DNA from 2 places in the Tessaracoccus zhenghani genome. Region 2 is predicted to be linked to the other one. Evidence: predicted binding sites of a transcription regulator. Region 2 holds the regulator's gene; the other holds the start of a gene.
The links. The regulator LexA, encoded in region 2, represses DNA repair genes until DNA is damaged. The targets are predictions, from matches to a motif close to TCGAACANNTGTTCGA.
Positions count from the first base shown of each region.

Region 1: ACX1DX_RS05645 (DUF6504 family protein) is a predicted target of LexA. The motif match lies at 1,602-1,617, and genes of this name have one in related genera.

Region 1 is NZ_CM137275.1:1,164,006-1,168,418, reverse strand. Features, by position in the region: gene ACX1DX_RS05655 (cytochrome c biogenesis CcdA family protein) at 1-553, shown strand, start outside; gene ACX1DX_RS05650 (phytoene desaturase family protein) at 550-1,476, opposite strand; gene ACX1DX_RS05645 (DUF6504 family protein) at 1,765-2,070, shown strand; gene ACX1DX_RS05640 (DNA polymerase III subunit alpha) at 2,070-4,413, shown strand, end outside.
Region 2 is NZ_CM137275.1:1,059,445-1,063,857, reverse strand. Features, by position in the region: gene ACX1DX_RS05160 (ATP-dependent DNA helicase) at 1-1,311, shown strand, start outside; gene lexA (transcriptional repressor LexA) at 1,323-2,060, opposite strand; gene ACX1DX_RS05150 (hypothetical protein) at 2,271-2,609, shown strand; gene nrdR (transcriptional regulator NrdR) at 2,816-3,334, shown strand; gene ACX1DX_RS05140 (vitamin B12-dependent ribonucleotide reductase) at 3,394-4,413, shown strand, end outside.

The DNA of each region.
Region 1 (4,413 bases), 100 kb from region 2:
CCTCTTCGGCCTCATCATGGCGCTGGGCATCCGGCTGCCGATCCCCGGGCTCGCGCAGCGTGGCGACCCCAAGGGCCCCATCGGGGCGGTGCTGCTCGGTATGACCTATGGCCTGGCCGGCGCCTGCACCGGGCCGCTGCTGGGCGCGGTGCTCACCGTCGCGGCGGTGGGCGGCAACGCCGTGCGGGGCGGCCTGCTGCTCGCGCTGTTCGGCGCGGGGATGGTGGTGCCGCTGGTGATCCTGGCGCTGCTGTGGGACCGGCTGCGGCTGGGGGAGCGGCTCAGGCCCCGCCCGGTCAGGGTCGGCCCGTTCACCACCTCTGCGCTGGGTCTCGTTTCCGGCCTGCTGTTCATCGGCGTCGGGGTGCTGTTCATCACCACGGACGCGACCGCGGGCATCGGCGGCATCCTCGACGCGACGCAGCAGTTCCACCTCGAGTCCTGGCTGCGCGAGGTGGGTCTCCGGGTCCCCGACCTCGCCGTCGTCGGGGCCGTGGTGGTGGTGGCGGGTCTGCTGCTGTGGGGTTGGCTGCGCCGGCCGACGCGGCCCTAGCCCCGGCGCCCCAGCCGGGGCGGCGTGAACGCCTTGTTGGTCGGGCGCGCGTCCTCGCCGGTGAGCCGCTCATGCAGCGCGTAGCCGGCCAGGGCTGCGCTCGCCAACTGCCCCCAGGGGCCCGCACCTGCGGGTGAGGTGGCGGAGGCGCGAAGTTGCCGGCCGTCGTCGATCGGGGTGCCGAGAGTTGCTCGGCGCTGCCACCAATGAGGCCTCAGCACGTGGGGCCGGCAGTCGATGTCGGCCGGCCCGTCGTGCGAGTCGACGGTGCGTACCCCCCGTTCGGCCACCCGCTGGCGCAGCAGGTCGACGAGGCGCTCGGCGGGCTGCGGGGCCCCGGCGTCGTCGGTGACCTGCCAGCGGCCGAACATCCGTTCCAGCAGCAGCGGGAGCGCGGCCGTGCCCGGCTTCTCCAGGCCCAGGGAGAGCACCACCTCTGACAGCGGCGTCCGGAGCCTGTCGGCCAGGTCGACCACGTTGCGGTCGAGCCACAGCGAGGCCCGTTGTTGCTTCGTGCGCACCGGTTCCGTGCCCTCCAGGGCGTGCCGGCGGAAGGCCTCCCACACCGGCAGCAGGTCGTCGAGCAGGTCGCGCCAGCGCGCCGCCTCCTCCGGGTCGAAAGCGGCGGCCAAGGCGTGGTACTGCGCACCCCGCTCCGCCGGGAGGTCGAGCGTGGTGCCGTCGCTGAGGTGGTAGCGGCGCGCTGGCGCCTCCGTGAGGGCCAGCCCCGCGCCGTTGAGCGCGGTGACCAGGTGGGCGCCGGATTTCTTGAACAGGTCGCGCCAGGTTGCGGGCAGCACGATGGTCTGCGGCAGCGGGTCGACGGTGTGCCCGGCCGCCTCCAGGGTCACCTCATGCCCGAGCCTGGCCAGCCGCGCGGCGGCAGCCAGGCCGGCCAGTGTGGCGCCTCTGACGATGAGCATAGGAATGATCGTAGGGCCTCGCGCCCGGGCTGTCGGCGCCCCTCCGGCCGGGCGTCGGGGCACCTGCGCACGGATCGCCGGCGCCCCTTTTCTTTTGTCGGACGGGCGATCTATAGTGAAGATCACCGCACGCTTGTTCGATTAGTTCGGGGAAGCTCTGGTCCGTATCAAGCGTGAGGTGAGGGGCCACCCCGGCCCGGCGCGGCTTCGACCCCTGCGCCGGGCCGGGGTTCCCGGGTCGAAAAACATCATGTGTTCTATTCGAACTTTCCCCGGGAGGTGGCCCCCATGCGCAGGTACGACGACCCCATTTTCGTGTTGTTCAGAGAAGAGCCCAGACAGTTCATCTGGCGCGACAGGCTGCTGCTGGTCAAAGAGGTGCAGGCCCGGTGGAGCCGCGCCACGCCGTGGTGGGCGGGGCAGCAGGCCCGCGCCGCCCGCGGCGAGAGCGTCGACCAGCCGGCGGGGTCGGATCTCCTCGGAGAGCTGGAGGTCTGGCGCGTCGAGGCGGGCAACGGCCGCCACCGGGGCGTCTACGAACTGGCCCGCACCGTCGGCGCGGAGAACTGGGTGCTCCAGGCGGTGCTCGACTGATGTTCCCCCACCTCAGGGTGGCCTCCGGCTACTCCTTCCAGTACGGCGCCTCCCACCCCAGCGCGCTGGTGGCGGAGGCCGTCGCCCACGGCATGGACGCGCTCGCCATCACAGACCGCGGGGGCCTCTACGGTGCCGTCCGCTTCGCCAAGGCGTGCCTGTCCGCGGGCATCGCGCCCATCGTCGGCGTTGATCTCGCGGTGCGGCCCGACGGCTGGCTGGCCCGCCGCAGGCCCACTGCGGCGCGGGGTGGCCAGTTGCGCGACGCGCGGCTCCCGCGCGCCGTCGTGCTGGCCACCTCCCGCTCGGGGTGGGGCACGCTGTGCCAGCTCATCACCGCGGCCCAGCAGGCCGGGGAACGGGCAGACCCGGTGGTGACCCGCGAGATCATCGCGCAGCACTGCGCCGGCCACGACGTGGTGGTGATCCTGGGTGCGGATTCGCAGCCGGGTGAGCTGCTCGTCGCCGGCCGGCCCACCGAGGCCGCCGACGAGGTGCGGAAGTGGCGCACGGAGCTGGGGGAGGGGCTGTTCCTCGCCGCCACCAACCACCAGACCGGGGGCCGCGGAGTCGCCTCGGCGCACCAGGCCGCCGGCCTCATCAGGCTGGGGGACGGCCTGGGCATCCCCGTGGTGCTGACCAACATGGTGCGGATGGCCCGACGTGAGCAGGCCGCCACCGTCGATGTGCTCGACGCGGCACGCCGCCTCGTCCCCCTGGACGTGCGCAACATCGACCGCCGCAACGCGGAGGGTCACCTCAAGGGCACCGACGCCATGACGCTGGCCGCGGGGGAGGCCGCGCTGCTGGCCGGGCGGCCTGATGCGTCGGCGTTGTTGGCCGCCACCCGCGGCCTGGCGGAGCGGTGCATGCTGGACCCCATCGGCGACATCGGTCTGGGTGAGATCCGGTTGCCGGAGTTCGAGACCCTCGGCACCACCGCGGAGGAGGCGGCCGGCGTGTTGCGCGCCCGCTGCGAGGCCGGCCTCACCGAGCGCTACGGCACGCTGGACAGGCAGGCCCTGGAACGCCTCGACGACGAACTCACCGTCATCGGCAAGCTGGGGTTCGAGTCGTACTTCCTCACCGTGGCAGACGTGGTGGGCCTCATCCGGGACCTGGGTATCCGCTGCGCCGCGCGCGGGTCCGGAGCGGGGAGCCTCGTCAACTACGCGTTGGGCGTCTCCGGGGTGGACCCCATCAAGTACGGGCTCATCATGGAGCGGTTCCTGTCGCCGCTGCGCGTGGCGCTGCCCGACATCGACCTCGACGTCGAATCGGCGCGCCGCACGGAGGTCTACGACAAGATCCTGGCCACCTTCGGCGAGCAGCGAGTGGCGTGCGTGGCGATGATCGAGACCTACCGCGTGCGCCACGCCGTGCGCGATGTCGGCGCGGCGCTCAGCCTCCCGCCGGTGGAGATCGACGCCATGGCGAAGGCCTTCCCGCACATCCGTGCCCGCGACGCCCGCGCGGCGCTGCGTGACCTCCCGGAACTCCGGGCCGCGGGGCTGGGGGAGGAGCGTCTCGACATGCTGTTCTCCCTGGTCGAATCGCTCGACGGGCTGCCCCGACACATCGCGCTGCACCCCTGCGGCGTGATCCTCAGCGACTCCTCGCTCGGCCAGCGCACCCCGCTGGAGCGCAGCTTCGGTGGCTACCCCATGAGCCAGTTCGACAAGGACGATGTCGAAGACCTCGGCCTGCTCAAGCTCGACGTGCTCGGCATCCGCATGCAGTCGGCCATGGCCCACGCGCTCACGGAGATCAGCCGCACCGCAGGCCCGGCGCCGGATATCGACGCGCTCGCCCCGTTCGATGACGGCGAGGTGTACGACATGATCGCCCACCGCGCCACGCTGGGTTGCTTCCAGATCGAGTCGCCCGGCCAGCGGGAACTGGTGGGCAAGTTCGGGCCGGAGACGTTCCACGACATCATCGTCGACATCTCCCTGTTCCGGCCCGGCCCCGTGAAGTCGGACATGGTCACCCCGTTCCTCGAGGCCCGGCAGGGCTGGACGGAACCGGAGTACCTCCACCCCAGCCTCATTCCCGCCCTCGAGCAGACCTTCGGGGTGGTGGTCTTCCACGAACAGATCATTCAGATCATCTCCATCGTCACCGGCTGCTCGCTGGCCCAGGGCGACGAGGTGCGCCGCGCGCTGGGAGATCGTGAGGGCCAGGCGAAGGTCAAGGAGTGGTTCGTGCCGAAGGCGCTGGCCAACGGCTACCCGGAGCCGATGTGTGAGGAGATCTGGGCCATCCTCGAGGCGTTCGCCTCGTTCGGGTTCTGCAAGGCGCACGCGGCTGCCTTCGCGCTGCCCACGTACCAGTCGGCGTGGT
Region 2 (4,413 bases):
CTGGCCATCAACGCCATGCACGGTGGCACCGCGCTGCCGGAACACGCAGCGCTCGTCGTGGATGAGGCGCACGAACTGGTCAGCCGCATCACGACCGCGGCAACGGATGAACTGACCCCGGGCATCGTGGATCGCGCCGCCCGGCGGGCACTCACCTGGCTCGACGACGACCTCGGCGTGGATTTCCTCGACCAGGTGGACACGTTGCGCGAGGCCCTGGACGAATCAGAACTCACCCGCATCACGGAGTCCTCCGCGCCACTGCCGTACGCTGCGGCAGCGCTGCGCGACGTTTCTCGTCGTGTGGTGAGCGCGCTGGGCAAGGTGACCGACGACCCGGACCGTCAACAGGCCACCTCGTCGGTCAGGGAGATCTTCGACATCGCGGAGCGGATCGCCGCTCTGAAACCCCAGGACGTGGTCTGGGTGACAGAGTCCGACATCATGGGGCGCGCCGCGTACGTGGCGCCGCTCAACGTGTCGGGCCTCCTCAGGGACCAGGTCTTCGGCCAAGGGCCAACCGTGCTGACCTCTGCCACGCTCACGTTGGGCGGGGCGTTCGAACCGGCTGCGGGCGCCGTCGGGCTGCGCGCGGCGGACCGGCTTGAGGCCGAGGAAGAGGGGGACAACGAGTTCGCGTGGCGCGGCATCGACGTCGGCTCGCCGTTCGACTACCGCAAACAGGGCATCCTGTATGTGGCCCGCCGGCTGCCGCCACCGGGCCGTGACGGGATGCACGAAAAGACCCTCGCGGAGATCGCGCAGCTGGTCTGGGCGGCGGAGGGCAGGGCGCTGGGGCTGTTCGCTTCGCGCAGGGCGGCTGACCAGGCCGCCGACTACTGCAGGCGGGAACTGCCGGACCTGACCATCCTGGCGCAGGGCGACGCCCAACTGTCAGAGCTCACCAGACGCTTCCTCGACGAGCCCACCACCGCCCTGTTCGGCACCATGTCGCTGTGGCAGGGTGTCGACGTCCCGGGCGAATCGTGCCAGCTCGTCATCATCGACAAGATCCCGTTCCCGAGGCCGGACGACCCACTGATGCAGGCCAGGAAGAAGGCGGTCGACGACGCGGGGGGCAACGGTTTCATGAGTGTGGCCGCCACCCATGCCGCACTGCTCCTGGCCCAGGGGGCCGGAAGGCTGATCCGGCGCTCCGAGGACAGAGGATTGGTGGCCATGCTCGACCCACGGTTGGCCACCGCGCGGTACGGATCCTTCCTCACTGCGTCGCTACCTGATTTCTGGGCCACCACGGATGGCGACGTGGCCGTGTCGGCACTCCGCCGCCTCCGCGGCGACATTGAGTGACCTACCGGGGCTCACACCTTGCGGAGCAGCGCCACGACCTTGCCCATGATGCTGGCGTGGGTGCCGTCGATGGGGGAGTAGCGCTCGTTGTGCGGCAGCAGCCACACCTTGCCCTGCTGCAGCTTGTAGGTCTTGACGGTGGCCTCGTCGTCGAGCAGCGCGGCGACGATGTCGCCGTTGGTGGCGTCCTTCTGTTGGCGTACCACCACCCAGTCACCGTCGCAGATCGCCGCATCGATCATGGAGTCGCCCTTGACCTCCAGGAGGAAGAGCTGGCCGTCGCCGACGATCTGCTTCGGCAGCGCGAACACGTCCTCGATGTGCTCCTCGGCCAGAATCGGCCCTCCGGCCGCGATCCGGCCCAACACGGGGGCGGCAACCGCCGAGGGACGCGCATCCCATCCCTGCGCCGAATCCAGTTCCTCGGGGAGCTTGGACACGTCCGGCAGGGTCAGCACGACGGCACGCGGCCGGTTCGGGTCGCGGCGGATGAAGCCCTTCTGCTCCAGCATGCGCAACTGGTAGGTCACTGAGGACGTCGACGCCAGCCCGGCCCTGTCCGCCACCTCGCGGATGCTGGGCGGGTAGCCGAGGTCCTCGATGGCGTCCTTGATCACGTGCACCAGCGCCAGTTGCCTGCGGGAGAGCCCGTAATCCGGTCCGTCGGGGATGGGGAAGCCTGCGAGCTGTGCCTCGATCTCTGCGTTGCTCGGGCGGCCACGGCGCGGGCGGTTCGTCTTGTCAGCCATGGCCCCCATGGTAGCCATTAGCTGGAACAGGTGTTCGAAATGCGTAGGCGTGTCGATGGTCGACGAATTTTGTCAGAGGGGACGTGTTGAATGGTTCACGTCGCGAAATCCCGTGGCGCACACCACGCTTCGAACGAATGTTTGAATCTGATCCGCACATGGGGTAGCGTTTCAATCGAACACTTGTTCTAGGAATGAAAGAGGTCAGTCATGACCACGTCGAGCGCAGTTCGCTTCCAGATCGTCGGCACGCCCGGTCGTCGGGTCGTCACCGTGTCCCCGGCCGGCCGCCCTGATCTCCATCTGCCCCGCCTCAGTCCTGCCCGCCCGGTGGGCCCCGGCCGCACGGGCGCCGCTGCCTCGTGCCGTGTCGTGAGCCCGGAGCGCCGTTCCGCGTGGCTCGCGGTCAAGGTCGCGGTGGTGTCGCTGTTGGCACTGGCTGGCGGCGCCGTCTCCGCCGCTCAGTTAGTGGACGGCTTCGTGTCGCCGGATCCGGCGGTGGCGTACGTCGCCGGTGACCCCGCATGGGCCCACGTCACGCAGCCCTGATTCCTCTACTGGGACACGCCGAATTCCCCTCGGCGTGTCTCTTGCTTTCGTGATGGGCCGCGCCTAGTGTGATCCCTACATCTAGTGGTTGCACTGATGTGATTCCCCTACAAGTTGTGATTCGAACGTGATTCGCCACTTGTGAGGAACCGCTCCGGTGTGGCACTGTTGTCCACTCGCTCCATCGCTTGAGGAAGGCCCGCACAGTGCACTGCCCGTTCTGCCGCCACTGCGACACCAAGGTGTCGGATTCGCGCGCGACAGACGACGGTTCCGCCATCCGGCGTCGTCGCATGTGCCCCATGTGCGAGCGCAAGTTCACCACGATCGAACAGATCATCCTGACGGTGGTGAAGCGGTCCGGCGTCGTCGAATCGTTCAGCCGCGAGAAGGTCATGCGCGGCGTGTCGAAGGCCTGTAAGGGTCGTCCCGTCACACCGGCGCAGTTGGCCGCTCTCGCCCAGCGTGTGGAGGAGTCCCTCCGGGCCTCCGGCCAGGCGGAGATCCCTTCGGAACAGATCGGCGTGGCCATCCTCGGCCCACTGGAGGAGCTCGACTCCGTCGCGTACCTCCGGTTCGCCAGCGTCTACAAGAACTACGAATCGGTCGACGATTTCCAACGCGAGATCGACGCCCTGCGCCTCAGCGCAACCACCAGGAAGCCGGCACCCGAGGGCGGAGCTGCCTTCCAGCAGCTCACCGCCCAAGAGCCGCTCCTCGGCTGAGCAACACATCAGCTTCACATCGAATCAAACGCAGCAAGAGAATCAGAGGGGTTTTGACCATGACAGCGACCGCAGCGCGGGCCTCCCGCCGCAAGTCCTCGGACACAGAGGCCAAGGGTCTCGTCATCGACCGCGTCTTCACCAAGCCGGGCGTGCATCCGTACGACGAAGTTGAGTGGGACCGCCGCGACGTGGTGCAGACGAACTGGCGAACCGGTGAGACCGTCTTCGAGCAGCACGGCGTGGAGTTCCCGTCGTCCTGGAGCGTCAACGCCTCCACCATCGTCACCACGAAGTACTTCCGTGGCGCCGTCGGCACCCCCCAGCGGGAAGACTCGCTGCGCACCCTCATCGACCGGGTGGTGACGAGCTACGTCAAGGCCGGCGCCGACTACGGCTACTTCGCCACGGACGCCGACGCGGAGATCTTCGGCCACGAACTCACGTGGATGCTGCTCAACCAGTACTTCTCCTTCAACTCGCCCGTGTGGTTCAACGTCGGCACCCCCTCGCCGCAGCAGGTCAGCGCCTGCTTCATCCTCTCGGTCGACGACTCCATGGAGTCCATCCTCAACTGGTACCGGGAAGAGGGCTTCATCTTCAAGGGCGGCTCCGGCGCCGGCCTCAACCTCTCCCGCATCCGTTCGTCCAAGGAGCTCCTGAGCTCCGGCGGCACCGCCTCCGGCCCGGTGTCCTTCATGCGCGGCGCCGACGCGTCGGCCGGCACCATCAAGTCCGGCGGCGCCACCCGTAGGGCCGCCAAGATGGTGGTGCTCGACGTGGACCACCCGGACATCGTGGAGTTCATCGAGACCAAGGCGCGCGAAGAGGACAAGATCCGCGCCCTGCGTGACGCCGGGTTCGACATGGACCTGGGCGGCAAGGACATCACCTCGGTGCAGTACCAGAACGCCAACAACTCCGTTCGCGTCAGCGACGAGTTCATGACCGCCGTCGAGGACGGTGCCTCCTTCGGGCTGCGGTCCCGCAGCGACGGCTCGGTGATCGAGGAGGTCGACGCAAACGACCTGTTCCAGAAGATGGCCAAGGCGGCCTGGGAATGTGCGGATCCCGGCATC